3 regions of the Neobacillus sp. BP17 genome follow, and region 3 is predicted to be linked to each of the others. Evidence: predicted binding sites of a transcription regulator. Region 3 holds the regulator's gene; each other region holds the start of a gene.
What was found. Region 3 encodes Rex, which represses fermentation and respiration genes when NADH is low (regulators of the CRP and FNR family bind a similar motif). Its sites were predicted from a motif close to TTGTGAAATATTTCACAA; they were not measured.

Region 1 (10,637 bases), 2.3 Mb from region 3:
GAAAGCGTGGGGAGCAAACAGGATTAGATACCCTGGTAGTCCACGCCGTAAACGATGAGTGCTAAGTGTTAGAGGGTTTCCGCCCTTTAGTGCTGCAGCTAACGCATTAAGCACTCCGCCTGGGGAGTACGGCCGCAAGGCTGAAACTCAAAGGAATTGACGGGGGCCCGCACAAGCGGTGGAGCATGTGGTTTAATTCGAAGCAACGCGAAGAACCTTACCAGGTCTTGACATCCTCTGACACTCCTAGAGATAGGACTTTCCCCTTCGGGGGACAGAGTGACAGGTGGTGCATGGTTGTCGTCAGCTCGTGTCGTGAGATGTTGGGTTAAGTCCCGCAACGAGCGCAACCCTTGATCTTAGTTGCCAGCATTTAGTTGGGCACTCTAAGGTGACTGCCGGTGACAAACCGGAGGAAGGTGGGGATGACGTCAAATCATCATGCCCCTTATGACCTGGGCTACACACGTGCTACAATGGATGGTACAAAGGGCTGCAAGACCGCGAGGTTTAGCCAATCCCATAAAACCATTCTCAGTTCGGATTGCAGGCTGCAACTCGCCTGCATGAAGCCGGAATCGCTAGTAATCGCGGATCAGCATGCCGCGGTGAATACGTTCCCGGGCCTTGTACACACCGCCCGTCACACCACGAGAGTTTGTAACACCCGAAGTCGGTGGGGTAACCGCAAGGAGCCAGCCGCCTAAGGTGGGACAGATGATTGGGGTGAAGTCGTAACAAGGTAGCCGTATCGGAAGGTGCGGCTGGATCACCTCCTTTCTAAGGATATAAGCTGGACTTGTGAGCCAGACAAAACAGTTTGTTCGCGATCTTTGTTTGTTTAGTTTTGAGAGTGCAATTCTCTCAAACTAATCGTTCTTTGAAAACTAGATAATCGTAATGAAGAAGCAAAGTAAACATCGAGTAATCGCCATTTTAGTTTTCTCTCTTATTAAGTTAAGAGAATAACCTTTTAGGTTAAGTTAGAAAGGGCGCACGGTGAATGCCTTGGCACTAGGAGCCGATGAAGGACGGGACTAACACCGATATGCTTCGGGGAGCTGTAAGTAAGCTTTGATCCGGAGATTTCCGAATGGGGGAACCCACTGTTCGTAATGGAACAGTATCTTTACCTGAATACATAGGGTATGGAAGGCATACCCGGGGAACTGAAACATCTAAGTACCCGGAGGAAGAGAAAGCAAACGCGATTCCCTGAGTAGCGGCGAGCGAAACGGGACATAGCCCAAACCAAGAGGCTTGCCTCTTGGGGTTGTAGGACACTCAACATGGAGTTACAAAGGAACGGGGTAGATGAAGCGGCCTGGAAAGGTCCGTCAAAGAAGGTAAAAACCCTGTAGTCGAAACTTCGTTCCCTCCTGAGTGGATCCTGAGTACGGCCGGACACGTGAAATCCGGTCGGAAGCAGGGAGGACCATCTCCCAAGGCTAAATACTCCCTAGTGACCGATAGTGAACCAGTACCGTGAGGGAAAGGTGAAAAGCACCCCGGAAGGGGAGTGAAATAGTTCCTGAAACCGTGTGCCTACAAGTAGTCAGAGCCCGTTCATGGGTGATGGCGTGCCTTTTGTAGAATGAACCGGCGAGTTACGATCCCATGCAAGGTTAAGTTGAAGAGACGGAGCCGCAGCGAAAGCGAGTCTGAATAGGGCGTATGAGTATGTGGTCGTAGACCCGAAACCAGGTGATCTACCCATGTCCAGGGTGAAGTCCAGGTAACACTGGATGGAGGCCCGAACCCACGCACGTTGAAAAGTGCGGGGATGAGGTGTGGGTAGCGGAGAAATTCCAATCGAACTTGGAGATAGCTGGTTCTCTCCGAAATAGCTTTAGGGCTAGCCTCACGTAGTAAGAGTCTTGGAGGTAGAGCACTGTTTGGACTAGGGGCCCTCATCGGGTTACCGAATTCAGACAAACTCCGAATGCCAAAGACTTATCCGTGGGAGTCAGACTGCGAGTGATAAGATCCGTAGTCAAAAGGGAAACAGCCCAGACCACCAGCTAAGGTCCCAAAGTATACGTTAAGTGGAAAAGGATGTGGAGTTGCTTAGACAACCAGGATGTTGGCTTAGAAGCAGCCACCATTTAAAGAGTGCGTAATAGCTCACTGGTCGAGTGACTCTGCGCCGAAAATGTACCGGGGCTAAACGTATCACCGAAGCTGTGGATTGACATCTCTGATGTCAGTGGTAGGAGAGCGTTCTAAGGGCGTTGAAGCTAGACCGTAAGGACTGGTGGAGCGCTTAGAAGTGAGAATGCCGGTATGAGTAGCGAAAGATGAGTGAGAATCTCATCCACCGAATGCCTAAGGTTTCCTGAGGAAGGCTCGTCCGCTCAGGGTTAGTCGGGACCTAAGCCGAGGCCGAAAGGCGTAGGCGATGGATAACAGGTTGATATTCCTGTACCACCTCTTTATCGTTTGAGCAATGGGGGGACGCAGGAGGATAGGGTAAGCGCGCTGTTGGATATGCGCGTCTAAGCAGTTAGGCTGAGAGGCAGGCAAATCCGCCTCTCACATAAGGCTGAGCTGTGATAGCGAGGGAAATTTAGTACCGAAGTTCCTGATTCCACACTGCCAAGAAAAGCCTCTAGCGAGATAAAAGGTGCCCGTACCGCAAACCGACACAGGTAGGCGAGGAGAGAATCCTAAGGTGAGCGAGAGAACTCTCGTTAAGGAACTCGGCAAAATGACCCCGTAACTTCGGGAGAAGGGGTGCTTTTTGAGGTGAATAGCCTCGAAGAGCCGCAGTGAATAGGCCCAGGCGACTGTTTAGCAAAAACACAGGTCTCTGCGAAGCCGCAAGGCGAAGTATAGGGGCTGACGCCTGCCCGGTGCTGGAAGGTTAAGAGGAGGGGTTAGCGCAAGCGAAGCTCTGAATCGAAGCCCCAGTAAACGGCGGCCGTAACTATAACGGTCCTAAGGTAGCGAAATTCCTTGTCGGGTAAGTTCCGACCCGCACGAAAGGCGTAACGATCTGGGCACTGTCTCAACGAGAGACTCGGTGAAATTATAGTACCTGTGAAGATGCAGGTTACCCGCGACAGGACGGAAAGACCCCGTGGAGCTTTACTGTAGCCTGATATTGAATTTTGGTACAGCTTGTACAGGATAGGTAGGAGCCTGAGATACGTGAGCGCTAGCTTGCGTGGAGGCGTCGGTGGGATACTACCCTGGCTGTATTGAAATTCTAACCCGCACCCCTGATCGGGGTGGGAGACAGTGTCAGGTGGGCAGTTTGACTGGGGCGGTCGCCTCCTAAAAAGTAACGGAGGCGCCCAAAGGTTCCCTCAGAATGGTTGGAAATCATTCGCAGAGTGTAAAGGCACAAGGGAGCTTGACTGCGAGACCTACAAGTCGAGCAGGGACGAAAGTCGGGCTTAGTGATCCGGTGGTTCCGCATGGAAGGGCCATCGCTCAACGGATAAAAGCTACCCCGGGGATAACAGGCTTATCTCCCCCAAGAGTCCACATCGACGGGGAGGTTTGGCACCTCGATGTCGGCTCATCGCATCCTGGGGCTGTAGTCGGTCCCAAGGGTTGGGCTGTTCGCCCATTAAAGCGGTACGCGAGCTGGGTTCAGAACGTCGTGAGACAGTTCGGTCCCTATCCGTCGTGGGCGCAGGAAATTTGAGAGGAGCTGTCCTTAGTACGAGAGGACCGGGATGGACGCACCGCTGGTGTACCAGTTGTTCTGCCAAGAGCATCGCTGGGTAGCTATGTGCGGACGGGATAAGTGCTGAAAGCATCTAAGCATGAAGCCCCCCTCAAGATGAGATTTCCCATAGCGCAAGCTAGTAAGAACCCTGAAAGATGATCAGGTTGATAGGTCAGAGGTGGAAGCGTGGTAACACGTGGAGCTGACTGATACTAATCGTTCGAGGACTTAACCATTTTTAAGGTGAACTCAGAGTTTACAAAAACTTCTTCTACATTATCTAGTTTTGAGGGAATGAAACCTCAACCAAATAGTCTGGCAGCAATAGCGAGAAGGTCACACCCGTTCCCATACCGAACACGGAAGTTAAGCTTCTCAGCGCCGATGGTAGTTGGGACACGCGTCCCTGTGAGAGTAGGACGTTGCCGGGCACGAAAAGGACAATCTGAAAAAAGGTTGTCTTTTTTGTTTTTCATATTTTTTAACGGTTAAGTAAAAAAGGGCAATGAGTTAAAATTCATTGTCCTTTTTAGTATCTTTATATAATGAAATTATCGCCTCAAACGACGTAATACCTTATATTCAAAATCATCACGATCGATATCCAATCCCAACACTTCATTTCGGAAAGTCTTGAAACGCCCATTTTCCACTTCCAAAGTAAAATAGCCTCTTTCACTTAAAAGATTTAAATCACCAATAATATTTTTCCTGCGAACAGGGTCAAATAAATTTACTAAGTTAGGATTACTTGGATGTGGCTTGAATTGACATCCTTGTTCCACACAAGTCCTCACGATGTTTTGGACTTTTGGATGGGCAATACTCTCAATTTTCCTGGTTGCTTCGATACTAAGCATAACATCACTCCTTTTCCCGTCTTAAAACGATATGCATAGGCAATCACTAATATGCAATCCTTTCTTAGCAAACTACAGGTCCATACATATATTAGAAGGATATATGTATTTCCATGCTAAAATAGATTTATGCTAGTCACAACGGAGGTATATTGCTATGATACATATTGTGAATGGGGATGTGGTGGGGAATAAGATTGGAAATCTTCCAGGAGATGTTCTGGTTTGGCGGGAAATGTATGATTTTGGTCCACTCTCTCATGACATTTCCGGTGAAAAATGGATTAGTTGTCGAGCCGATTTTTTTGAAAAAAAGGTAGCGATTCCAGCTGCGTTATTCATCCAGAATTGTAAAGACCAAAATCGATTTCTTTCTGAGATTCCAAAGGAGACAGAAATCGTTCTCTGGTTTGAGCACGATCGATATGATCAAACGATGTTAATGTATTTACTCAATGAACTCTCAAAAAAAGAAATGAAGAATTTATCAATGGTGACCATTAATGAGTATGAGGGGGAAGAGCCATTTTATGGCCTTGGGCAATTAGCTTCACATCAGTTGGAAGAACTTTTTCATAAAAAACAACCCATTTCAGATGAGCAAATAAAAGAGGCAATTACGGGCTGGCAAGCATATACATCAAAGAATCCCATGGAGATTGAAACTTGGATTGAAGCCTCAAAGCAAAAATTACCTTTTTTTAAACAAGCATTACAAACTCATTTAAGCTTCTTTCCTTCAATACAAACAGGTTTAAATGAAGTAGAAACCTTCGTTATTAATTATCTTGATAAAAATACTTGCCCCCTTACGGAATTGTTCCAAGTCATTACACAAAAAAGAAGTAACGATGGTATAAGTGATCTTTATTTTGCAGCTATGCTAAACGAACTGGTGAATGGCCCATACCCATTGTTGGAATGTGATAATCCACTTCCTGACTATCAGAACCCAGAGCCGTTAGCCAAACTTAGGTTAACTTCCAATGGTTTAGACGTTTTATATGGAAGAAAAACGTCCTTTGAATTTTATGAACGAGATTGGTGGCTTGGCGGGGTCTATTTAAAAGAGGATATATGGTTCTGGAATGGAAAAAGGCTTATTAATAAAGCTGAATATTAAATATTAGGGTCAGTCCTTCACAACACATAAAGTTGTAACGGACTGACCCTTTCTACGTCTTTAGACCGAGTGAAAAATCAAGCGTAGGCGCAATTATGATAATCAGGGAAAAAAGGTAAGATGATATCAAGATAAACAAAGGAGGAAAACAAAATGAAAAAATTCGGTTTACTTTTAGCAGGTGGGATTGCAGCAATCGTCCTGCTTTCAACAATTGGTCCGATGCTAGGTCTGATTGTAAGTGCAGTGCTGTTATATTTCATCTACAAAAAATTCCTAAAAACAGAATCAACTGGTTGGAAAATTGGCTTAGCGATTATCGGGGGGATTGTCCTGATCGCTTCTCTACACAATATTCCTGCCATCATTGGTGTTGCAGCTGCCTATGTGCTGTACCTAGTCTACAAAAAATGGAATAGCAGCAAGGTGATTTTTGAAAAAGAGGAATCAGATCCATTCATTAATTTTGAAAAGCAATGGAATGAATTAAAGAAATAAAAACAAAAAAAGGAGAGAATAACATGACAAACTTATTTACAAGAATTAAAAACACGATTACAGCAGATTTACACGAGGCGATTGATCACAAGGAGAAGAAAAATCCAATTGCTCTTCTTAATCAATACCTTCGCCAATGTGAACAAGAGACCGAAAAGGTGCGAAAGTTGTTGGAGCGCCAGTATGTCTTGAAAGATGAATTCCAAAGAGAATTACAGCATGCAGAAGAGTTAGCAGAAAAAAGAACATACCAAGCCGAAATTGCATCAAAAGCAGGGGAAAATGAGTTATATCAGTTCGCCGCCGCCGAGCAGCAGCAATATACCGATCGAGCAAATCGTTTACGTACTTCCCTAGAACAAGTTAATGGGCAGTTAAGTGATTTAGAAAGAAAATATGAGGAAATGAAGCATAAGGTGAAAGATATGCATCTTCGCAGAATGGAATTAATGGGCAGAGAAAATGTGACTCGCGCGAATCTTCAAATTAACCAAGTGCTCGATTCCCATTCATACTCTGATAAATCATACTCAAAGTTTAAGGAAATCGAAAACTATCTTGACCGCTTAGAGCACCAAGTGAACAGCTCATTTTACCGCAGTACAATTGATGCGCGCGTCGCACAATTAGAAAAAGAAATGAAAAAAGAAACGATTTCATAAGTTTTTAAATGAACAAAGAGCGGGGCATCGTTGCCTCGCTCTTTGTTTTATTCTTTAATGAATTCCTTGGTACTTCTAGTCGTATCAATTGGACGAACCATACTCTCAATTTGTTCCCGTTTGGGTTCTAAGAATGGCGGTAAAGATAATTTTTCGCCTAATGTTTCGTAAGGCTCGTCGCCCATAAATCCTGGACCGTCGGTTGCAAACTCAAACAGTATTTGTGGTGCCACTCTTGCATATAAGGAACCGAAGAAGAAACGATCGACGAACCCTGACGTTTGGAAGCCGAAGCTTTCCATGTGTCCAATCCATTCTTCTAAGACAGACCGATCTTCGACACGGAAAGCCGCATGATGGACGGTCCCGAAGCCTTGGCGGGCTTGAGGGAGGATCGCATTATACTCGACAACCACTTGTGCACCATTTCCGCCTTCACCCACTTCAAATAAATGATATGAACCTTCATTTGCTATTTCTTTAAAGAGGAGTACTTTTTCCATCATTTCTTTAAAGTAGTCGAAATTTGCGACACGAACAAAGATCGGACCCAATCCTGTAATAGCATAATCTAATGGTATAGGCCCTTTTTGCCATGGGGTACCGGCTGCAATCCCTTGATTATTTTCATCTGAAATCAATTGATAATGCTGGTCATCAAAATCCACAAACGACAGGGTTTTTTTACCGAATTGTTCTTTAATCCCTGTATGTTTTACCCCTAAACGATCAAAACGTTTCACCCAATACTCAATCGCCGCGTCACTTGGGACACGGAAGGATGTTTTGGAAATTTCGTTGGTCCCATGAACTCCTTTCGGAATCCCTGGAAAATCGAAAAAGGTCATATCGGTTCCTGCACTGCCAACATCATCAGCAAAGAATAAATGATAGGTTTGAATATCATCCTGGTTAACTGTTTTCTTGACTAAGCGCATCCCTAATACATATGTGAAAAATTCATAGTTTTTTTCCGCACTGCTTGTAATCGCGGTCACGTGATGTATACCTTTTAATCCATTCATTGTTGTTCCTCCCATTTCCCTCTATAATTAGCATTTATTTTCATAGTATCTTTTAAGATTAAATGGAATATTATCTTGAATTAATTTATCTTTAATTCGAAATAAATATAACATGAAATAACTTTGCTGTCAAAAGTTCGTTCCTAAAATTTTCACAATTAGCTTGTTACTAATGATGTTAATCACTAACAAGGATTTTCGGAAGTGGTAAGTTACTAATGAGAACAAATATCAAAAGTATTTTGCCACAATGAAGGAGAATCCTATTATGAGTGAAATCATTAATAATCGTGAACAACTGACTAAATCAAATTCAGAACGCTTAAGTATATTAAAACAACTGTTTGTCGATCTTCATCAAGGAAGAAACTTGGACGAGGTTAAAGCCCACTTTGATGCATTGATTGGAAAAATAACCATTGAAGAGATTACACAGCTCCAACATGATTTTGTCGAAGAGGGAAGTATTTCTGCGAAAGAACTACAACATCTCTATCATCAGCATTCAGCTATTTTTCAAGGAGCGATTGTGGAAGATGGAACCCAAAACGGAAGATTAGAAGAACAGCCTGGGCATCCCGTTCATACTTTTAAGCGTGAGAATCAAGAAATAGATAAATTGTTATCGAAGAAGCTTCAGGTCCATTTGGAGAAATTTATGAAGGAAGATTCTACAGAGAATATTTACAAACTAATGGAAGATATCAATCTATTGCTGGATATTGAAAAGCATTATAGCCGTAAAGAGAATTTGATTTTTCCCTATTTAGAAAAGTACGGGATTTTCGGTCCAACCACCAATATGTGGAGAATTGATGATTTCATTCGGGACGCGATTAAGGATTGCAGGCAGAAACTTGTTAATTATCAAGGCGATAAGGAAGCTATTATTGCCGTTGTAAATTATGTCATTCAAGAAGTAGCAGGGATGATTTATAAGGAAGAGAACATCCTTTTCCCAATGGCCTTAAATAATTTTACGGAAGATGAATGGGTTAAAATCGCCCATGAAAGTGATGAAATTGGTTTTTGCCTGATCGATTCTGCCGAGGTTTGGAGGCCGGAGAGAAAGGCCTTGGAAGAAAAGGCCATCTCTGAAGGGTATATTAAGATGGAAACAGGGATTCTTTCCTTAAAGCAGCTGGAGTTGTTATTAAACCATTTACCAGTGGATATCACGTTTATTGATCAGGATGATGTGGTCCGTTATTTCTCACACGGGAAGGAAAGAATTTTCGCGCGGACGAAAGCCGTCATTGGCCGAACTGTCCAAAACTGTCACCCTCCAAGAAGTGTCCATGTTGTAGAGGCGTTGTTGGCAGACTTTAAGTCTGGCAAAAAGGACTGTGAAGATTTTTGGATTAAGTTCAAGGATAAATATGTTTATATTCGCTACTTTGCGGTTCGTGATGAGAACGGAAACTATATCGGCACGCTTGAATTTACCCAGAATATTGATCCGATCAAAGCAATTGAAGGAGAGAAACGAATCTTAAATTAAGAGCATATATAAAAAGAACTGTCATTTCAATGTCGAGGTAATCGTCAAGAAATGGCAGTTTTTTTGTTATGGGAACTATTCAGTTTTTAAAATTACGACAATACTTGCTAATATTTGAGTTTGCTTACAGTTTGTGTCGATAAAAAAGCTGGTCACTTTCACAAAGCTGTAACAGGTTCAACGGAAAACTGGAAGAAAACGGAGATAATAAAAGTAGAGGAAGATGTTATAGATGTGCACATGTTAGGAACTAATTTTCGAGGAGGGTAACAATGAAAAAACAAAAATGGATTGCTTTGTTATTGGCAGGCGGGAAGGGAACAAGGTTAAACCTGCTGACAAAGTCATTAGTGAAACCAGCAGTCCCCTTTGGCGGGAAGTACCGTATCATTGATTTTGCTTTAAGTAATTGTCTGAATTCCGGAATTGAGATGGTTGGCATTTTAACGCAATACAGGCCCTATGTGCTGCATTCACATCTTGGTCATTACAGCTATTGGAACTTGTATAATCGTCACGGGGGCCTGACGATTCTCCCACCATTTCAACGCAATAACTCTGGAGTAGAATGGTATGAAGGAACTTCCCATGCTGTCTTTCAAAATATTGAATTTATCGAGCAGCAAAAGCCAGAGCATGTTCTGATTCTTTCTGCAGACCAAATCTATAAAATGGATTATTCTTTAATGCTTGAACAGCATATTGAAACGAACGCGGATTGTACGATTGCTGTCGTTGAAGTTCCGTGGGAAGACGCCGGCCGCTTTGGACTCATAAAAATGGAGAAGGAAAGCTATAAAATTATCGATTTTGAAGAAAAACCAGAACATCCGACGACGAATTTGGCATCAATGGGTATTTATATTTTCAAATGGCCAGTGTTAAAAGAATACTTGCTGCAAGAGGAGCAAAAAGAAATTACAAATCGAGACTTTGGTAAGGATATCATTCCTTCAATGCTGTGTGATGGACGAGGGCTCTATGCCTATTATTTCAACAACTATTGGAAAGATGTGGGGACCGTTTGGAGTTTTTGGGATGCTAATTTAGATCTTTTAAATAAGGAGACAAACATTTTTCTGCAAAATCCGGAGTGGAAAATCCATACGGTCGAACATAATGCGGACCCTTTATATTTGGATCAATCCGCAAAGGCTCAACAAAGTTTACTAAGTGAAGGCTGTGAAATATACGGGACTATCGAAAAATCTGTTGTGTTTAGCGGGGTGAAGGTTGGAAAGGGGGCGCGAATCAAGAATGCTGTTATCCTGCCTAATACCATTGTTGAAGAG
Region 2 (10,637 bases), 2.9 Mb from region 3:
GCACGTTCATTGCGGAGGTCGCGATCATCCTGCAAATAACTGCCATGATGCTTCATTAAACGGTTGTCATCATCAGGAATTCCAGCACTTATCCGGTCTAACATTACTTCTTTAAGTGTCCCGCGTAAATAATTACTTCTTTCTTTGATACCTTCCACATCACTTGGAGGGCCTTCAGGCGCTTTTAAAATTTGATTAACCATGGTGAAACTCCTTTCCATCCCAAATCAGTATACGTCACGCTGATAACGTTTTTGCTGCTGCATATCGGCTACATATTCTTCTGCTTTTTCACGGCTTAAGCCGCCTTCTTTTTCAATAATGTCAATTAATGTATTATGAACATCATGGGCCATATGTTTTTCATCCCCACAAATGTACAGATGAGCACCTTCTTCAAGCCATTCAAATAATTCTTTACTATTTTCAAGCATACGGTGTTGTACATATACTTTTTCAGCTGTATCACGTGAAAAGGCTACATCCAATTTCGACAATACACCGTCTTTCAGCCATTTTTGCCATTCTGTTTGATAAAGGAAATCCGTCACAAAATGCTGATCTCCGAAGAATAGCCATGATTTTCCTTCTGCCCCAATTTCTTCACGCTCTTGCATAAAGGAACGAAATGGTGCTGCTCCAGTACCTGGTCCCACCATGATGATTGGAGCCTCTGGGTTATTTGGAAGCTTGAAGTTTTCATTATGTTGGATATACACTGGCACGGTATCGCCTGGCTGCAGACGCTCCGCTGTCTGAATGGAACAAACCCCATTTCGTTTCCGGCCGTGTGCCTCATAACGAACCGCTCCGATTGTCAAATGAACCTCATCCGGGTTTGCCGCTAAGCTGCTTGATATCGAATACAGTCGGGACGGCATTTTTCGAAGAATGGACACAAACTCTTGTGCTGAACCAACCCAAGGAGTAAAATCACGGACTAAATCAAGTAAGTCGCGTCCATCCAAATATGTCTTTAATTTCTCTTCATTACCTGGTGAGAGCAGTTCCTGTAAATTTTCATTTGCAGTAAGACGGGCTGCCTTCTCAATCAACGGTTTCGTTAACGTCGTAATTTCAAAATGTGTGGTAAGTGCTTCTTTAAGCGGGAGAATTTCTCCTTTTTTATTCACAGTCACCTGTTGTTCTGGATCCCAGTTCATTTCCTCTAATAGCGAGGTAACGAGCGCGGGGTCATTTTCTGGATATATCCCAAGACTATCTCCCGGTTCAAATGTAAGTCCAGATCCTTCAAGCGACAACTCAAGGTGGTGCGTTTCTTTATTTGAGCCGCGGCCATTCAGATTGATATTTTCTAATACTTCTGCTTTAAATGGATTTGATCTTGAATACGTTGATTCTACTGCTTGAGATACCAGTTCCTGTACTGGAACTTGGCTGCCGGCGTCTGCTTCTTTTAAATTACTAAGCACACCTGCAAGCCATTCAGATGCTGGCTCATCGTAATCAAGATCGCAGTCAAAGCGTGGGTAAAGCCTCGTACCGCCAAGTTCTTCCAACCGTGCATCAAAGTCTTTTCCTGTTTGACAGAAAAATTCATACGAACTGTCACCCAGTGCCAAAACTGAGAAACGAAGATGGTCTAGTTTCGGAGCACGTTTTCCATGCAGAAACTCATGAAAGGATATGGCATTATCTGGCGGAGTGCCCTCGCCATGGGTACTAGCGACGATCAGCAGATTTTCAACCTTTTTTAAATTGTTAGGTTTAAAATCGCTCATTGATAAGACAGTTACTTGGAACCCAGCTGCCTCAAGTTTCTTGCCCGCTTTCTTAGCAAGACCCTGAGCGTTACCCGACTGTGAACCAAAAAGGATGGTCACATCTTTAGAAATTACTGGTGCTGTGATTCCTCCCGGTTGTTCAGATACCTGGGCATTTCCAGACCCTGAAATCGAAGAAAATTGGGCTGCTGCCAAGAATCCGCTCAACCAGACTTTTTGAGATTCTGTCAACGTAGGCAGTATCCGGTTTAGGAGTTCTGCTTGCTCCTGATTAAAAGGACTGTTCAATACTTGAAGTTGCACTAAAATCCACCTCACAAAGGATTATTAACTGATTGTGATCATTTATTTATCATGCCTTGTAATAAAGATTCTTACAGTACACAATTTTCAGTCAAAAAATGATTAATATAATAATAGTTTTACTATTCCTATAAGTCAAGTCGGTTTTAATGATTTAATCCATTAAAATCTGTTAAAATTTTGGTTTTTTTAAGTGGATGCATGTTACTACAACAATTAAATAAATATATAGCGCAATGTAATAGCATACCGCGACACTTTTCCAATGCTTTGGCTTTTGTCACGTCACACTGTCCTCATTGCGCCAGAATTTTAGGAAATGTTATCTATTTCTTCTGTTTCGGTTACGCAAAAACGTCGGAATGTCAATTGATTCCTCTGTATCCTGTCCATAGCTTCCATAATCATGCGAAGGCTCTTCATGAATCACTTGTTCTTGTTTTGGCTGGGAATGGACCTGCTGAATTCTTGATGTTCCTTCTTTTTGAATTGGAGTAGACGGCCTAGTGGTTCGTGCCAGTTTATCAACAAAACCTGTAGCAATCACTGTAATCATGATTTCATTTTTAAAATTTTCGTTAATAATCGAACCAAAAATCATATTTAGATCTTTATCAGCTGCTGAAGCGACAAGGTCCGCTGCCTCTTGCACTTCATATAAACTTAGATCTTTCCCTCCAGTTATATTCATAAGAATCCCTTGTGCTCCGTCAATCGACGTTTCTAATAAAGGACTAGAAATGGCCTTTTTTGCTGCCTCTACTGCGCGTCCATCACCTTTTGCAACACCAATACCCATTAAAGCCGTACCTTGATTACTCATAATGGTCTTAACATCAGCAAAATCCAAATTTATTAATCCAGGAACAGCTATTAAGTCAGAAATCCCTTGAACACCTTGACGCAGAACATTATCCGCTTCTCGGAACGCTTCAATCATCGGCGTTCTTTTATCAACAATTTGCAATAGGCGATCATTTGGAACTATGATTAATGTATCAACTGCTTGACTCATTAGCTCAATTCCACTTGCTGCATTTGAAGCACGTTTACGTCCCTCAAATCCAAAAGGGCGGGTTACAACGCCAATTGTCAGGGCACCAAGGGCACGGGAGATTTCAGCAATCGCAGGGGCAGCACCTGTTCCTGTACCTCCACCCATCCCAGCAGTGACGAAAACCATGTCGGCTCCTTTTAATACGTCCTCCAGCTGTCTTCTGCTTTCCTCAACCGCTTTTCTGCCAACTTCGGGGTTAGCGCCAGCACCTAATCCTCTTGTCAACTGTGCTCCAATTTGCATTTTAATTTCTGCTTTTGATAGATTTAGAGCTTGGGCATCTGTATTGACAGCAATGAACTCGACACCTTGAACTCCGCCTTCAATCATCCGATTGACAGCATTATTTCCGCCACCGCCAACGCCAATTACTTTTATTCTAGCTACTTGATCTATATCCATGTCAAAATCCCACATATTATTCCTCCTACTTATCATCCGTTAAATTATTTGCCTCGCTATTAAAAAAAATCATAGATTTTTATAATCTTGCAATCGATTAGTTACAAATAATCATATATCGTATGTATATTTTTTTCCTATTCCTATTTTACCAAAATAATAGCAGATTTAATATAGTAAGCTAACACTCAATTCAGATAAATTTGTTGAATTTTGAGGAAAATACTAGAAAATTTGTTAAATTTATTAAACAATTTTTTTAAGTAGTTCTTTTGAAATACTCCCATCGATAGATTTTATTAGCATGCTAGGATACTGCCATCAATTCTCTATCATTCTGCTAGCATGAAGATAGAGTGTCACTAGCCTGCTTCTATAAGAAAAAATACCGTTAATGCTGCCGCATTAACGGTATTTTTGATGATCAGCTTTTTAACTTTTGATTTAGCTATAAACGGTATGTACTTTTATAACGCAGGCGCTTCCAACCCCATATGACTCCACTCTTCCCGGGCTGGTCCATAAACTCCAGGTACATTTAATCCAGCTTGGCGCATTAGTACTGTCATTTGGCCGCGATGATGAATGATGTGTTTAATTAAAAGAGAAAGTGTCACTCCTTTTGGCATTTCCATACCAAACACGTTTTTCATTTCGGTTAAGGATGCATCCGTCCATTGCTGCTGTACTGCCTCGATTGTATCAGCAGTAACCTTTCGAAAAGTGTCAGCAATGATTTTCGCCGAGGTCGGTACTACATCTCCATTCTCCACATTTTCAGCAGTAATGCCGAATTCGTTAAGCATTCCAGGAGTGCTCGCAACCACATGCCACGCAATTCTGCCTAGCGTTCGGTCTTCTGGGGAAACTTCTTGTTGAAGTGATTGGTCCGTTAAAACATCTAACACCTTTTGTGTAGAGGATGCCTCTTGATTCCATTCTTGGATAAATTCAGATATTGATGTATACATGATTTTTTTCCTCCTACTTTGATACGTTTAACAATAAAAGTATATCATTCTTACCATTAACAGCAAAATTTACCACATCAAATCTATCTAAAACTCCTCTACGGTTGAAATATATGGTAAGTTTCGGTACATTTGTGCGTAGTCAATCCCATAGCCGACAATGAATTCATCTGGGATGACAAAGCCTACATAATCAACTGGCAAGTCTACTCGCCTTCTTTCAGGCTTGTCTAAGAGCGTGCAAATTTTTATTTGTTTCGGCTTATGCGCTATTAAATGACCGCGCAAGAAATGCAATGTCAGACCACTGTCGATAATATCCTCAACAACTAGGACATTCTGATTGGTAATATTTGCATCAAGGTCCTTCAGTAATCTTACTTTCCCTGATGACTCTGTCTCGTCCCCATAGCTTGAAACGGAAATGAAATCAATATTAATATTCCCCTTCATCTCACGAATCAAATCAGCAGCGAAGATAAACGATCCTTTTAAGACGACGATTAAAATAATGTCCTCATTATTGAAGTCTTTTTCAATTTGTTCCGCTAACAGCTTAACTCGTTCTTTAATTTCTGTTTCAGAAATCATCACATCTTTAATTCTATAACCCAAGATTTCCACCTCATTCTAAAAAATAAAAATGCCAATACGAAAAATCATCTAGTTTGATTTTTCGCATTGGCATCGATTGTTATACCCCTTTATAAGCAAGGCGGTAAATTTCTGCTAATTCAGTTACTAGCGGAAGTTTGGGATTTGCTGTGGTGCATTGGTCTTCGAAAGCCCGATCTGCTAGGTAGTCAACTTTGCTTTCAAATTCAGCTTTATTTATATGGTTTGCTTCAAGGCTCATTGGCACTTCCAATTCCTGTGCCAATTTAATAATGGCTTGAACGAGGCTTTCTACACCTTCCTCGGTGTTACTTGCAGGTAATCCTAGAATTCTAGCGATTTCAGCATAACGTTTGTCAGCTTTGAAATGATTGTACTTCGGAAAAGCTGTAAATTTCTTTGGCTTGGCGGCATTATAACGTATTACATGTGGCATAAGTACAGCATTTGCCCGTCCGTGTGCAATATGGAACTCGGCACCAAGTTTATGGGCAAGACTATGGTTTATTCCTAAAAATGCGTTAGCAAACGCCATACCAGCAATTGTTGAAGCATTATGAACCTTTTCTCGAGCTTCTTCATCCTGGCCGTTTTTGTAGGCTCTAGGCAGGTACTCAAATACGAGTTGGATGGCTTTAATTGCGAGGCCATCAGTATAATCATTTGCCATACATGACACATATGCTTCAATGGCGTGTGTCAAGACGTCCAATCCGGTATCGGCTGTAATGTGTTTTGGCACCGTCATCACAAATTGCGGATCGATAATGGCAACGTCAGGAGTTAATTCATAATCAGCCAGCGGATATTTAATATTTGCTTCTTTATCAGTAATGACCGAGAATGACGTTACCTCCGAGCCTGTTCCAGAAGTGGTAGGAATGGCCACAAATTGTGCTCTTTGGCCAAGATTAGGATATTTTACAATCCTTTTGCGAATATCTAAGAATTTTTGTTTTAAGCCAAAGAATTCGGTTTCTGGATGTTCATAGAACAACCACATTCCTTTGGCCGCATCCATTGCGGAACCACCGCCAAGTGCAATGATTACGTCAGGCTGGAAATTAGCCATCATTTCTGCACCCTTCATCACCGTTTCAATGGACGGATCTGGTTCTACTTCTGAAAAGATTTCACAATGCACATAATCAGGACGTTTTCTTAAATAATATAGAACTTTATCAACATATCCTAATTTCACCATTCCAGGGTCTGTAACTATAAAGGCTTTTGAAATTTTTGGCATTTTTGCTAAGTACTGTGTCGAGTTTTTTTCGAAATAAATTTTAGATGGTACTTTAAACCACTGCATATTAATATTCCTTTTCGCTACTTTTTTTATATTCATTAAATGAATGGTACCAACGTTTGTTGAGACAGAATTTCCGCCATACGTACCGCAGCCAAGGGTCAATGACGGCATATAAGCATTATAAATATCACCGATTGCACCTTGTGAGGATGGGGCGTTGACAATTATACGTCCCGCTCTCATTCGCAAGCCGAAATTCTTGATCACAGATTGGTCAGTGGTGTGAATAACAGCGGAGTGCCCTAAACCACCAAACTCCAGCATTTCCTCAGCCCGTTTGAATCCTTCTTCAAGATTACTTACCATATAACATGCAAGGACAGGGCTTAATTTTTCCCTTGAAAGTGGAAATTCAGGACCAACTCCAGTTAATTCTGCGACAAGAATCTTTGTTTCGTCAGGAACCTTCACTCCAGCCATCTCAGCTATTTTAGCGGCAGCCATTCCAACAATATCAGGGTTAACGGCACAAGAATGTACATTAATAACCAATTTTTCGACCTTCGCTTTTTCTTCCTCAGTTAAAAAGTAACAATTATTTGAAATCATTTCTTGTTTAACATGATCGTAAATTTCTTTATCAACAATAACCGCTTGTTCAGAGGCACAAATCATCCCATTGTCAAAAGTCTTTGATAAAATTAAGTCATTCACTGCTTGTTGAAGATTCGCTGTTTTTTCAATGTAGCAAGGGACATTTCCTGGTCCAACACCTAGTGCAGGCTTACCTGAACTGTATGCAGATTTCACCATTGCCGCTCCGCCTGTGGCAAGAATTAATGAAATTCTCGTATGATTCATCAGGGCTTGAGTAGCTTCGAGCGACGGTGTTTCAATCCATTGAATACAATTTTCTGGTGCTCCTGCCTTAATGGCTGCATCTTTTAGGACTCTGGCCGCTTCACTGCTGCATTTTTGTGCCGATGGATGGAAAGCAAAAATAATTGGATTTCTCGTTTTTATCGATATAAGTGCTTTAAACATTGTAGTCGATGTTGGATTGGTTACTGGTGTAACTCCGGCAATAACCCCTACCGGTTCCGCAATTTCAATCATGCCTTCATGTTCATTTTCGTTAATAATTCCAACGGTTTTATCGTATTTAATATTATGATAGACATATTCTGTAGCAAACATATTTTTGATGATTTTATCTTCGTATACGCCTCTCCCAGTTTCTTCAACCGCTAATTTCGCCAGCGGCATATGCTGGTCAATACCTGCCAAGGCCATTTCTTTGACAATTTCATTAATCATTTCTTGGTCAAAACTGCGGAACTCAGCCAAAGCTTTTAGACCATTCTCGACCAGTAGGTCCACCATCTCTGTTACATCTTGCTTTTCTTTAACTGCCTTTTCTACAACTACCATTGTAATACCTCCGTTTGATTAATTATTTGTGAAACTTTTCACAAATTATATTAAAAAAAATAATCTATTAAGCGGGTATTTTCTCAGGTGTCTATTTATTTGTTCTTTTGTGATTCATTTCACATAATTGATTAAAAAAATGTTTCCTACTTAATCTTCTTTCACAAATGGTTATTCACAAACTGGATTACGGGGAATCTTTTCAAATAATATGTCCGACAGAACCTTTGAATATTTTTTTACAATGATCACGTAATTAACTGTCCAAATATAGGAGGGAATTTCTTCATTTTCTTTAAAATACATCGCCTCAAATTCGTCCTCTACTGTTTCTTCAAATAAATCCAGGCTATAAATTTCAGAATCTGTAGAGAAGGTCTTCCATTCACAAACCATCATGTCTTATCACTCCTTGTTTGTTTATGGATTCATCATAACATATATTTTTAATAATAATTTGTGAAGTAATGAACAATATGTGAATTGTGGTTAATTTTACTAAAAATAGTCTATTTCCATATTTGACGATGTTTTCAACTGATAATATCGGAATATATTAGATGAATAGGGTATTTATCTGAAACGATTACAACCAATAAACTATTTTAATATAATATTAAATTGAATTAAATATGCTTAATTCCTAATGAAAGATGATAGTGGCAAATTAAGGGTTCCGGTCATTTAACAGCTATCTTAATACCGGAACCCCACATGAAACTAAATTTCGGGCAATTATATATCGTTAAATCAATTTAATTTCTCTTGGCAGTTTAATAGAAGTCAGAATGTCCGTCTCCCTCACACGGTCCTCTGCATAAGAGGAACCACTCAAAATCTCGTGATCCAGATAACCCGGATGACACATTACTTCGACCGTTTGCCCGTCTTGAACACGTGTGACTAGTTTCTCAAAGTAATCATAGGTCGCTCCCGCTCCATAAAAATCATGTAAAAACACATCCGAAAATGCAGCAACTCCCTCTACTGCATCCAATGAAAAACGTCTAGCACTTAAATTGTATTTTTTTGCCAGCATTTGCACCACCGGTAAAAATTCCGTAATGGTATGGACATGATGATGGCTGTCAAAATGAGTCGGTGTAAGACCTGTTTCAAGAAACTTATCAATTTGCGCACTCCACTCTCTAGTCAGTTCATCAAGCGATATCTCCCGTTGCTCTTTGAATTCAGAAATTCGTTTAAAACTGCCATTCTCATTCACTAGTGACGGAACTTCAGTTAAAAGCGGCTTCCCACAGGTGAGGACCAGATGAATCCCGACTTGAAGATTTGGATTAGCTTTCGCGAGCTCCACGGCATGCGCCACACCAGGCATGTTCATCATTATTGTGGTGGAATTAACAATACCATTTTTATGAGCATCAATAATTCCATAATTAATGCCTCTTGAATACCCAAAATCATCTGCGTTTACAATTAACTTAATCAAGCGGTATAACCTCCTTGGTAACCGGCGAAAAGGCAGCAATCCGGTGCCTTTTCGATAATTTTTGGCTGTGTTAACCTGTCTGTTGATTTCCGTTCCAGGCACTTCGCTTTCCGCGGGCGTTGCGGGGAGCCTCCTCGGCGTTTCCATCGCCTGCGGGGTCTCCCCTGCCCCGTACTCCCGCAGGAGTCTTTGTGCCTTCCCCTCCAATCAACAGAGTGTCGAAATCAGAATTAACTTTTAACACAGTCTAATTTTTAAAGAAATTAGGTAAGTATTTTTTATGTGCTTCTAACATTTCGTCGACGATTTGTTTCGCAATGGTATCAGAAGCAACTAATGGATTAATTGTTAGCGCAAGAATTGCTAGATTATAGTCTCCCGTTACCGCAGCTTCGGCTGCGACCCGTTCAAATGATTTAATTTGTTGAACAAGCCCTCGGACCGGCACGGGGAGATCGCCCATCACAAGTGGTTTTGGACCCTCTTTTGTAATGATACAGCTAACCTCAACAGCAGAATCATTAGGAATGCTCGCGATAGAACCATTATTTAACGTATTAACTGGTTGAATATCCCCTTTGTCATTATAAATAGATGAAATTAAACGGACTGCTGCATCACTGTAATATGCGCCACCCCGTTTTTCAAGTTGTGGAGGTTTTATTGATAGATTAGGATCCTTATAAAGTTCAAAAAGATCCTCTTCTAACTTTTTCACCACTTCCGCACGTGTCCCAACCGTTTCTGCATTTTTGATGTCTTTTTCGACCATTTCACGACTTTTGTAATAATAATTGTGATACGGACATGGGAGGACCCCTAAAGCTCGGATAAATTCAGGCTCCCAGCCCTGCCCTTGAATATTCTTTACGAAACTTGAATTTTCTGGATTGGTTAAAAATTCGATGACCTGATCTTTTACACTAATGCCATCCATGTAAACATCTAAGCCGTACACCATATGATTTAACCCGGCAAAGTCAATACGGACACGGGAATGTTCAACTTTTAGTAGTTTTGCGATTCCCATTTCCATCCCTATCGGTACATTACAGAGTCCGACTACCTTGCGATGGTCACTATAGCGAAGAACCGCTTCCGTCACCATCCCTGCCGGATTGGTAAAGTTAACGAGCCACGCATCAGGACAAAGTTCCTTCATATCTTTAACAATATCCAAAATAACTGGGATCGTGCGAAGTCCTTTAAAAAGCCCACCTGGTCCGTTCGTTTCTTGGCCAAGTACCCCATACTTTAACGGGATCCTCTCATCCTTAGCCCTTGCGTCGAGGAGACCCACCCGAAATTGCGTGGTCACAAAATCAGCATCCTTTAATGCTTCTCTTCGATCAAGTGTTAGATGCACTTCGACAGGAAGTCCAGCCTTTTGAAACATCCGTTTCGCTAA
Region 3 (10,637 bases):
TTTCCTTATCCTGTTGATAAGTATTTTTCTCAAATGCTTCCATTTGCGCAGACCCTTTTTGAAGATCCGCCAGCGCCAGGGCAGCAAGCTCCTCCTGCTCCAATTTCTTCTCTACATAATAATCATAATCCCCTAAATACTCTGTACTGCCATGGCGGCTCAGTTCCAAGACCTTTGTGGCAATTCGGTTAATAAAATACCTGTCATGGGAGACAAAAAGAATTGTGCCAGGGTAATCGATTAATGCATTCTCAAGAACTTCCTTGCTATCTAAATCCAAATGGTTGGTGGGCTCATCTAAAATTAGAACATTGGCTTTTTCCAACATCAGCTTAGCTAAAGCAAGTCGAGCTTTCTCCCCGCCGCTTAAAGTGGAGACAATTTTTAAGACATCATCACCGGAAAATAAGAAATTACCAAGAACCGTTCGAATCTCTTTTTCGTTTTTTAACGGGTAATCATCCCAGAGTTCATTCAAAACACGCTTATTGGAAGTTAATTCAGCCTGTTCCTGATCGTAATATCCGATGGAAAGGTTTGTTCCATAGAGAATGGTTCCGTCTAGGGCAGGAAGCTTTTTAATAATTGTTTTTAATAAGGTTGATTTACCAATTCCATTTGGGCCAACTAAGGCAATGCTTTCTCCTTTATAGGCACGAAAAGAAATGGCTTCTGAGACCTTTTCGCCCTGATAACCGACAGCAAGGGAATCGACCGTTAACACGTCATTGCCGCTTTGTTTTTCAATTTCAAACGAGAAGTTTGCCGATTTTTCATCTCCTAAGGGGCGGTCCATCAGTTCCATCTTCTCTAACTTTTTGCGGCGGCTTTGGGCTCGTTTGGTCGTTGATGCACGTGCCAAATTCCGGTTGATAAAATCCTGAAGATCTGCCACCTCTTGCTGTTGCTTTTCAAAAAGCTTTAAATCACGCTCATAATTGGCCGCTTTTTGATCTAGGTAGGAACTATAGTTGCCTGTGAATCGTTGGATTTGCTTACGGGACACTTCATATACCTGCGTAACCACCTTATCTAAAAAATAGCGGTCATGGGAAACAATCAAAATGGCCCCGTGATAACTTTGTAAATATTGCTCCAGCCAGGACAGGGTATCAATATCAAGATGGTTGGTCGGCTCGTCCAATATTAAGATATCGGGCTTAGTTAATAGCAGTTTACCAAGGGCAAGACGCGTTTTCTGTCCGCCGCTTAAACTTGATATCATCAAGGATTTATCAGGGAAATTTAACCCATGGAGTACAGAACGGAGCTCTGCCTCGTATTGATATCCACCCTGCTCCTTAAATTTCACTTGAAGATGGTCGTACTCTTTTAGGATTCTCTCGTATCTTCCAGTATCATCAAATACATTAGGATCGGCCATTTGCTCTTCAAGGGCCCGAAGTGACTTTTCCATTAAACGCAGCGGTTCAAATACAGTCAACATCTCGTCCCATATCGACAAAGTGGACTCTAAACCAGTATTTTGGGCTAAATAGCCAATCATTACTTCTTTTGGTTTGATGATTTCACCGCCATCATGTGACAAGTGGCCAGCAATAATCTTCAATAATGTTGATTTTCCTGCCCCGTTGCGACCAACTAGAGCCACACGGTCTCGAGTTTGTAATTCTAATTTAATATTCGATAAAATTAGGTCAGCACCATAATATTTTTGTAGTTGATTAACCTGTAACAAAATCATTCTTTTTCACCTCTATTACATAGGTTTAGTGTACCTTATTCCCCGTATATCGGCAATAAACTGAGGCGCAGATTAGGTGGATGAAGGTGTTAAATCGGCAAAAACCTTGAATTTCGTTCAAAGTTTCACAGACAGATAAGGAAAAATAGTGTATGATTTGAAGGGAGGATTATTTATATGGCAGAATTAACGCATTTTAATGAAGAAGGCCGAGCAAAAATGGTCGATGTCAGTGATAAGCCAGAAACAGCACGGACGGCACTTGCTCATTCCAGTATTACAGTTAGGAAAGAAATTTACGATAGAATTACGAATCACGCGATAAAAAAAGGTGATGTCTTAGCAGTGGCACAGGTAGCTGCGGTCATGGCAGCAAAGAAGACGTGGGATTTGATTCCGATGTGTCATCCGATTCCCTTAACGGGGGTTAATATATCTTTTTCCTGGGAGCAGGACACAGAAGAGAATTATCGCTTAAATATATCGGCAGCCGTTAAAACCAAGGGGAATACAGGTGTAGAAATGGAAGCGTTAACAGCTGCGTCAGCATGCGCTTTAACGGTTTATGATATGTGTAAAGCAGTTGATAAAGGTATGGTGATTGGCCCTACATATCTTGTCGAAAAAACAGGCGGTAAAAATGGTGATTTTAAGAGAAACGAAAAAGTTAAATGATTTTTAACTAAATTATCCATGGGGTGTGGGAGATTATGAGTAATGAAACAATGAAAATACCACAGGCGACAGCCAAACGGCTGCCCCTTTATTACCGATTTCTTAAAAACCTGCATTCTTCCGGTAAGCAAAGGGTTTCATCAGCCGAACTAAGTGAAGCCGTAAAGGTCGACTCAGCCACGATTCGCCGCGATTTTTCTTATTTCGGAGCATTAGGAAAAAAAGGTTATGGGTATAATGTCAATTATTTGATTTCCTTCTTTCGTAAAACCTTGGACCAGGATGAATTAACAAAGGTTGCTTTAATAGGGGTAGGAAATCTGGGCACGGCATTTTTAAACTATAATTTTTTAAAGAATAATAACACGAAAATAGAATGTGCCTTTGATGTGGATCCAGAAAAAATGGGAACAAAAATTCGCGAGGTCCCGGTTTATCATATGGATGAATTGGAGAAGGTTTTATCTGAGGGAGGTATATCCGTTGCGATATTAACGGTTCCAGCCCCAGTTGCACAGATGATTACTGATCGACTTGTGAGTGCAAATATAAAGGGAATATTAAACTTTACGCCAGCACGCTTAAATGTTCCCCCGCAAATTAGAGTCCATCATATTGACTTAGCAGTGGAACTGCAATCGCTTGTTTATTTTTTAAAGCATTATCCGACGGTGGAATTAGAGGAAGAAGAATAGTAATTTAGTTAAGAGCTTTTCACAATATTTGTGGAGAGCTCTTTTGTATGCTTGCTTTTTTTAATTACATAATCTATCAAAATACTGAGGGCTGGACTAAGATGTAGGTAGTTTATTTGCAAGCGATTACTATCGGGATTATAGATCACACATTCCCTAGAGTGACATCTAGGGTTTTTGCAATTGGAGGGGATGAAGTTGGCGATCGTGCTGACTATGTTTGTACTTGGGGTATTATTAGGATTTGTCGGAGCAGGAGGTTCTGGCTTTATTATTGCCATTTTAACAGTGGGTTTTGGAGTTCCCATCCATGTAGCGTTAGGGACATCTTTAGCTGCCATGGTGTTTACTACCTTGTCAGGTGCGTACAGTCATTTTCGACAAGGAAATATTTCGATTAAAACGGGTCTAATTGTCGGAGGCTTTGGGTCGATTGCTTCCTTTATTGGTTCAAAGCTTGCTGGTTTGATTCCCATCCATTCCTTGCATTGGTTAACCGCAGGGATGTTGTTTCTATCAGCTATGATCTTGGTCGTACGATTGTTTATCGTTCAAAAAATTAAGGCAAACTATAAAAAAGACGAACCGAGCAACCTTCTTCTCATTAAGAAAGCAGCGCTAGTCGGTTTGGTTACCGGGTTGTTGTCTGGGACATTTGGGATTGGTGCTGCACCGTTCATTCAAATCGGACTGCTTTTAATCTTGGGACTTACGCTTAAACAATCTGTGGGTACAACCATGCTTGTTATTCTGCCCATCGCTTTAGCAGGGGGAGCTGGCTATTATTTTCAAGGATACTTGAACTTCCCATTGTTATTTGAAGTGGTGGCAGGAACCATGATTGGTTCTTATGTCGGGGCTAAGTTTACGGACTTTGCACCTCAGCCCGTTTTAAAAAGTGCGATGGTCCTGACCCCTATTTTAGCAGGAGCTATATTACTGATAAGCTAAAGAAAGCTTCCAAGGCTGCAAAGTTCTGTCATAGCAAGCTTTGCAGCTTTTTTGCGTTTACTTTACTTACCTGAATGATTACATTGTCATCAAGGGGTGCATCAAGATGGTGCCTGACACCCGGTACAGCTGGAGGGAAATATGAGAAGGGGCAGATGGAGTTTAAAATCAGTGATTATTGTCTTCGTTTGTGTAGTGGTTACTTTTTCGCTGTTGATAACGGATTTACTTATAAGTTCCAGAATTGCTTCAGAGACGGAAAAGAATCAGGCGGAGCAAGCAAGAAGTGTAGCTCGCATGGTTGCACATAGTCCGCTTGTGATTGAGGCGATGAGTGGGAAACGCGATGAAAAGGACATTCAAAGCTATGCAAATGAAATGAGGAAAGTTACAAATGTTTACTTTATTGTCGTGATGGATATGAATGCCATTCGAAAATCCCACCCCGACAGTAAAAAAATAGGGTTGCCATTCAGGGGTGGAGATGAAGGGCCTGTTTTAAAAGGAAGAGAGCATGCGTCAATATCAAAGGGATCGCTGGGACCTTCATTACGCTCTTTTACACCCATTAAGGACGAAAAAGGGAAACAAATCGGGGCAGTGGCCGTTGGGATTTCGCTGGATAATGTGGAAAAGGCCGTCAAAAAGAGCCGAACTGGGATCTATATTGGAACCCTGATCGGCCTATTAATCGGTGTTCTTGGGGCTGTTATTTTAGCTAGATATATCAAAAAAATCTTACTTGGGCTTGAGCCGTTTGCGATCGCAAAATTATTAGAAGAAAGAAGCGCTATGCTTCAATCCGTCAGAGAAGGAATAGTCGCGGTTGATCAAGAGTCAAAGATAACACTTGTCAACCGAGCTGCTTTAAAGATGTTTCACAAGGCAGGACTGCCGGATAATCCGAAGGGGGTAAATATAGAAAGGTATTTGTCTACCACGCGCTTAAAAGATCTCTTACAAACGGGTAAAGCTGAATTGGATGAAGAACAGAATTTAAATGGAATGACTATTTTAACTAATCGAGTCCCTGTTATTGTTGGGAATAAGGTCGTAGGGGCCATTGCAACTTTTCGCGATAAAACAGAAATACAAGTACTCGCCGAAGAACTGACTGGAGTGAGAACTTACGCCGATGCACTTCGAGCCCAGGCACATGAATATATGAATAAGCTTCATGTTATTTTAGGGATGGTCCATACAGGGTATTATGAAAAAGTTGTTGAATACATCAATGAAACGGTTAATCATCGCAATAACGAAATTGGCTTTGTGACCAAAAAAATAAAGGACCCTGTATTAGCAGGCTTTTTAATTGGAAAGTTAAGTTATGCAAGGGAATCGGGGACAGAGTTATCAGTTTTGTGTGAACAACCAATTCCTCAACCCGAGGATTCTGATATAACACATGAACTGATTACGATTTTAGGTAATTTAATTGATAATGCGATTATGGCTGTGAGCGGTTGTCCACTCAAAAAAGTAACAGTTTCCCTTGATTATGCAGATGATATTTTAACAATTGAAGTAAAAGATACCGGAAAAGGGATGAGTGAAGAAATACAAAACCAAATTTTCAACAAAGGGTTCTCCACAAAAGGTGAAAATAGAGGATTAGGATTGTATCTCGTTTCGCAGGCGGTTAAAAAGTTGGACGGGGATTTAATTCTATCATCAAAGCCTGAAAAAGGGACCGTTTTCGCCGTGTATATACCATATGATGGGGAGGGGGACAGAAATGATCCGAGTGATGATCGTTGATGACGATCCAATGGTGGCTGAATTCAATAAACGCTATCTTGAGCAGGTCCCCGGATTTAAATTGATGGCAATGGCTGCATCTGTAGATGAGGCGATTATGAAATTGGAAAAGCTAGAAATCGATCTTATCTTGCTTGATATATTTATGCCGGGGAAACTAGGTTTAGAGCTGTTAACCTACCTCCGCGAAAATGAGAAAGAGACCGATGTAATTATTATTTCAGCAGCGTCAGACATGGAGCGGATTAAAAAGGCTTTGAGGTACGGAGCTGTAGATTATTTAATTAAACCTTTTGAATTTGACCGATTTAGCAGAGCGTTAGTTGACTATAAGAACCAAACAAAGATTATTCAGACACAACATGTAATTAATCAAGACGTGCTGGACCAGCAGATCCTGCACCGAGAGGAAAAGTCTCTTATCGAAGACCTCCCGAAAGGACTGACAAAAGACACCTTAAAACAAATTTGGGAAGCCATTCAGGAATTAAAAAATGCTCCGTTTTCAACAGAGGACGTTGTAAAGGTGGTCGGCATTTCTCGGGTATCGGTCCGTAAGTATTTAAACTTTTTAAAGGAAATCGGAATTCTTGATGTGAAGGTAATTTACGGTACTGTCGGCAGACCTGTATACCAGCATGAATATAATCAAATGAAAGAACATCTAATCAAAGCCTTTTTGTAAGCAGCCGAAAACTGCTTACTTTTTTTATTTACAAAAATCTTATTAAATTTACATAAACTATGAAAGCGTTTCAATCAAGAATATGATATAGACATAAATTTCATAGGGGGATGAATTTATGGAACCAGTTAGAAAATTGCAACCGCTTACGGTTGTTTCAGGGGAAAAGGAAGAAAAGAAAGGTTTTTTAGGTAAAATTGGCAGTATGAAGATAGGGGTTATTCCACTGCCGCTTTATATCGTTATCGCAGCTGTTGTCTACTTTTCAGCTGTCTATAAATTGCTTCCAGCTGACATGATTGGCGGATTTGCCATCATTATTGTTATGGGTATTTTACTTGGTGACCTTGGTATGAAGATTCCGGTCTTGAAGGATATTGGGGGTCCGGCAATTCTAGCACTGTTGGTCCCATCTATATTAGTCTATTTTAGTGTGATTAACACAACTGGAATGAATGCGGTTACGCAATTAATGAAAACATCAAATTTCCTTTATCTATATATCTCTGTTTTAGTAGTCGGAAGTATTCTTGGGATGAATCGCAGAGTCTTAATTCAAGGTTTCACACGAATGTTTATCCCGCTTATTTTAGGGACCATTGCTTCAGTTATCGTAGGGGTCCTTGTTGGTTTGCTTTTTGGATATGATATGAAACACACACTTTTCTATATTGTTGTACCAATAATCGGTGGCGGCATCGGAGAAGGAATTTTGCCTCTTTCATTAGGCTATGCAGAGGTTCTCGGAAAATCTTCAGAAACATTTGTTGGTCAGTTGATCCCCGCCGCTGTAATTGGGAATATTGTCGCTATCGTTTGTGCTGGTATTTTGTCTCGCATAGGTGAGAAAAAGAAACACCTTACGGGTAATGGTGTATTAGTGAAAACAAAAGGCGGCGACGGAATCACAGAAGCCGCAACGATTGATAAGCCGGTTGATTTCCCACTTATGGGTGCAGGATTGTTAATAGCATGCAGTTTCTTTATCTTAGGTGGACTTGGAAATAAATTTCTTGGAATTCCTGGACCAGTGTTAATGATTATTGCAGCAGCAGTAGTAAAAAGTATTAAGATAATGCCAGCTAAAATGGAACAAGGTGCGTATCACTTATATAAATTTGTATCATCAAGTTTAACATGGCCATTAATGGTTGGTTTAGGGATGCTTTATATTCCGCTTAAGGATGTAGTTAAGATCGTAACACCTGGATATGCGGTTGTTTGTGCTTCTGTTGTAGTCGCAATGATTACTACGGGTTACTTTGTAGGAAAATTGATGAAGATGTATCCTGTTGACTCAGCAATTGTTACAGGCTGTCATAGTGGTTTAGGAGGTACGGGGGATGTCGCGATTCTTTCGGCATCTAATCGGATGTCATTAATGCCATTTGCCCAAGTTTCCACAAGAATTGGCGGCGCCTCAACCGTTATATTGGCTATTCTTTTACTGAAATTATTAAGTTAGTAATTCCTCAAAAGGGCTGTGGCTATCTGTCACGGCTCGACTTTTTAAATAATAGATTTGATTTTCGTCACCCAGATTAACATCTAGACTTAGGTTGGAGCAAAAGGAGAAGGTTGGAATGAATGAAAGAATGATCAAAGAAGAGGCCGTGCTGCTTCACAAAAAGCTTGCCGGGAAAATTAGTATTGTCAGTAAGGTAGAAGTTAACAATGCAGATGATTTAAGTTTAGCCTATACACCAGGTGTAGCGGAGCCATGTAAGATTATTGCCAAAAATAGTGAGGCTTCTTTTGAGCATACAGGGCGTGGTAATTTAGTAGCTGTTGTCACAGATGGAACAGCGGTCTTAGGGTTAGGAGATATTGGTCCCGAAGCAGCAATGCCGGTAATGGAGGGGAAGGCAGTTTTATTTAAACAATTCGCAGGGATTGATGCTTATCCGCTCTGCTTGGGAACAAAAAATGTCGATGAAATAGTCAATATCATCAAAGCATTAGAGCCAACGTTCGGCGGAATCAATTTGGAGGATATCGCTGCTCCAAGATGCTTTGAAATTGAAGAACGCTTAAAAAAGGAATTAAACATTCCTGTGTTTCATGATGACCAGCATGGGACAGCAATTGTCGTACTGGCTGGCCTTTTAAATGCACTTAGAATTGTTAAGAAAAGTATCTATAGGGTAAAGGTAGTCATCAATGGCGCAGGTTCTGCTGGGATTGCGATTGCCAAGCTTTTATTAACTGCCGGTTTTAAGGATATTACGTTAGTAAGCTTGGAAGGGATTGTTTGCCCAGGTGAAATGTGGATGAACGATCGGCAGGCAGAAATAGCAGTGAAAACAAACCTGCGAGGGATACAGGGCACCTTACAAGATGCCATTAAAAATACGGATATTTTTATCGGAGTCTCAGGGCCAAAGGCTTTAACTGGAGAAATGTTCAGAACAATGAATAAAGATTCAATCGTTTTTGCAATGGCAAACCCGGTGCCAGAAATCTATCCTGAGGAGGCTATAGCAGCCGGTGCAGCAGTAGTTGGAACAGGCCGTTCTGATTATCCTAATCAGGTAAATAATGTACTCGCTTTTCCAGGGATCTTCCGCGGAGCACTTGATGTAAGGGCAACAGATATCACAGAGGAGATGAAGCTTGCCGCCGCCTACGCCATTTCAAGACTTGTATCGGATGAAGAACTTTCACCGCAGTATATCATTCCAAACGCCTTGGATTCACGTGTAGGGGAAAGAGTTGCCGCCGCCGTTTCGAACGCAGCCATTGAAGAGGGAGTAGCTAGAAAAGGAATGAGTAGCAAAAAACTAGTAGAAATCATTTAGAAATCCAATTCAACCCATTGGTGGGTGTTAGAAGAGAATAAGTTTAATAAGGTCTTTCACGTTAATCAACGTGAAGGGCCTTTTTTTGGTGAAAATAATTAGGACAGCCTAATATTTACATTTGCACTTTACATGCGTAACAGTGTTATGTTACATTGTTTATGGAAAGGGGTTTTTAGTATGAGTGAGGAGTTAATCTCAAAGAAAGACCTATTAGAATTAGCAGGAATATCCTATGGACAGCTATATAGATGGAAACGAAAGGACTTAATCCCGGAAGAATGGTTTGTGCGCAAGTCTACGTTTACAGGTCAAGAAACATTTTTTCCTAAGGAGAAGATCCTTGAAAGAATCGAAAAAATCCAAACAATGAAGGAAAACTTATCCTTAGATGAACTAGCAGACATGTTCTCACCTAATGTAGCAAACTTAAATTATAACAAGGATGACTTAATAAAACGTAACATTGTTTCGACAGCCGTTGTCGATTTTTACTTAGAACAGGAAAACGGTAGTTTGGAATTTAATTTTACAAGGATGCTTGAAGTGTTTGTTTTAGACAAATTGCTTCAATCGGGAGAAATAAACCTAGAGGAAGGGAAAATGGTCTTGCAGGTGTTAAAGGACCATACAGCATTAATTAAGCAAAAAAGCTGTGAGTTAGTGATTACCCGAAAGTTGGGAATGTCATCATGTCTATTACTCGTAAATGCAGAAGAATTTCACTTTGAACGTGGTACCAAGGTAGTCACTGTCCTTTCACTGATGAAGTGCATGGAAGAGATTAAAGCGAAATTATTATAAAGGAGACTGACGATGGATACGAAAAGCAGAGGAGACTTGGTGATTAATGGCTTCGGTGCATCCAACGGGGGGCAGTTCCGCGTTGTTACATTAAATGGCAGAGGAACGATTAACAGCGATTTAGAATGTATGGAACTTGATTGTAATGGTTCAGGTATCCTGAATGGCAATGTTATTGCTGAGAAAGTAAAGGTGAACGGGAATGGGAGGTTCAGAGGGAATCTTGAAGCTCAAAACCTATCGATTGATGGATCTGCACGGATCGACAAAAACCTATCGGTGGAAAAATTAAAGGTGAATGGTAAAAGCACCGTTGGCGGCAGGGTTAAATGTGAGGAAATCAAAATCCATGGCACCTTTACGGCCGGGGAGGATTGTGAAGCGGAAATCTTTAAAGCAGAATCGCAGTTTACGATTGGCGGACTTCTAAATGCTGACCATATCGACATAAAGATGTTTGGAGAATGTAAAGCAAAAGAAATTGGCGGGCAAACGATCACAGTAAAGCAGAAGGGATCATCCTTAGTCGGTCATTTGCTTAAGCCCTTTTATAAACCACAGCT

Region 1: AC4QJR_RS17840 (DUF438 domain-containing protein) is a predicted target of Rex. The motif match lies at 7,985-8,002, and genes of this name have one in related genera.
Region 2: adhE (bifunctional acetaldehyde-CoA/alcohol dehydrogenase) is a predicted target of Rex. The motif match lies at 7,803-7,820, and genes of this name have one in related genera.

Annotation. Positions count from the first base shown of each region.
Region 1 is NZ_CM184198.1:3,695,971-3,706,607, reverse strand. Features, by position in the region: rRNA gene AC4QJR_RS17880 (16S ribosomal RNA) at 1-780, shown strand, start outside; rRNA gene AC4QJR_RS17875 (23S ribosomal RNA) at 977-3,912, shown strand; rRNA gene rrf (5S ribosomal RNA) at 3,991-4,107, shown strand; gene AC4QJR_RS17865 (hypothetical protein) at 4,228-4,536, opposite strand; gene AC4QJR_RS17860 (DUF1835 domain-containing protein) at 4,694-5,659, shown strand; gene AC4QJR_RS17855 (lmo0954 family membrane protein) at 5,813-6,157, shown strand; gene AC4QJR_RS17850 (PspA/IM30 family protein) at 6,181-6,819, shown strand; gene AC4QJR_RS17845 (ring-cleaving dioxygenase) at 6,867-7,844, opposite strand; gene AC4QJR_RS17840 (DUF438 domain-containing protein) at 8,113-9,345, shown strand; gene AC4QJR_RS17835 (glucose-1-phosphate adenylyltransferase) at 9,618-10,637, shown strand, end outside.
Region 2 is NZ_CM184198.1:3,132,033-3,142,669, forward strand. Features, by position in the region: gene cysI (assimilatory sulfite reductase (NADPH) hemoprotein subunit) at 1-203, opposite strand, end outside; gene AC4QJR_RS15180 (assimilatory sulfite reductase (NADPH) flavoprotein subunit) at 228-2,048, opposite strand; gene ftsZ (cell division protein FtsZ) at 2,371-3,522, opposite strand; gene AC4QJR_RS15190 (DinB family protein) at 3,975-4,478, opposite strand; gene hpt (hypoxanthine phosphoribosyltransferase) at 4,566-5,093, opposite strand; gene adhE (bifunctional acetaldehyde-CoA/alcohol dehydrogenase) at 5,173-7,776, opposite strand; gene AC4QJR_RS15205 (hypothetical protein) at 7,948-8,175, opposite strand; gene chbG (chitin disaccharide deacetylase) at 8,522-9,229, opposite strand; gene AC4QJR_RS15215 (6-phospho-beta-glucosidase) at 9,477-10,637, opposite strand, start outside.
Region 3 is NZ_CM184198.1:236,804-247,440, forward strand. Features, by position in the region: gene AC4QJR_RS01300 (ABC transporter ATP-binding protein) at 1-1,705, opposite strand, end outside; gene moaC (cyclic pyranopterin monophosphate synthase MoaC) at 1,883-2,380, shown strand; gene AC4QJR_RS01310 (redox-sensing transcriptional repressor Rex) at 2,416-3,075, shown strand; gene AC4QJR_RS01315 (sulfite exporter TauE/SafE family protein) at 3,274-4,026, shown strand; gene dcuS (DcuS/MalK family sensor histidine kinase) at 4,168-5,787, shown strand; gene AC4QJR_RS01325 (response regulator) at 5,765-6,472, shown strand; gene AC4QJR_RS01330 (2-hydroxycarboxylate transporter family protein) at 6,591-7,937, shown strand; gene AC4QJR_RS01335 (NAD(P)-dependent malic enzyme) at 8,056-9,270, shown strand; gene AC4QJR_RS01340 (YhbD family protein) at 9,451-10,074, shown strand; gene AC4QJR_RS01345 (polymer-forming cytoskeletal protein) at 10,087-10,637, shown strand, end outside.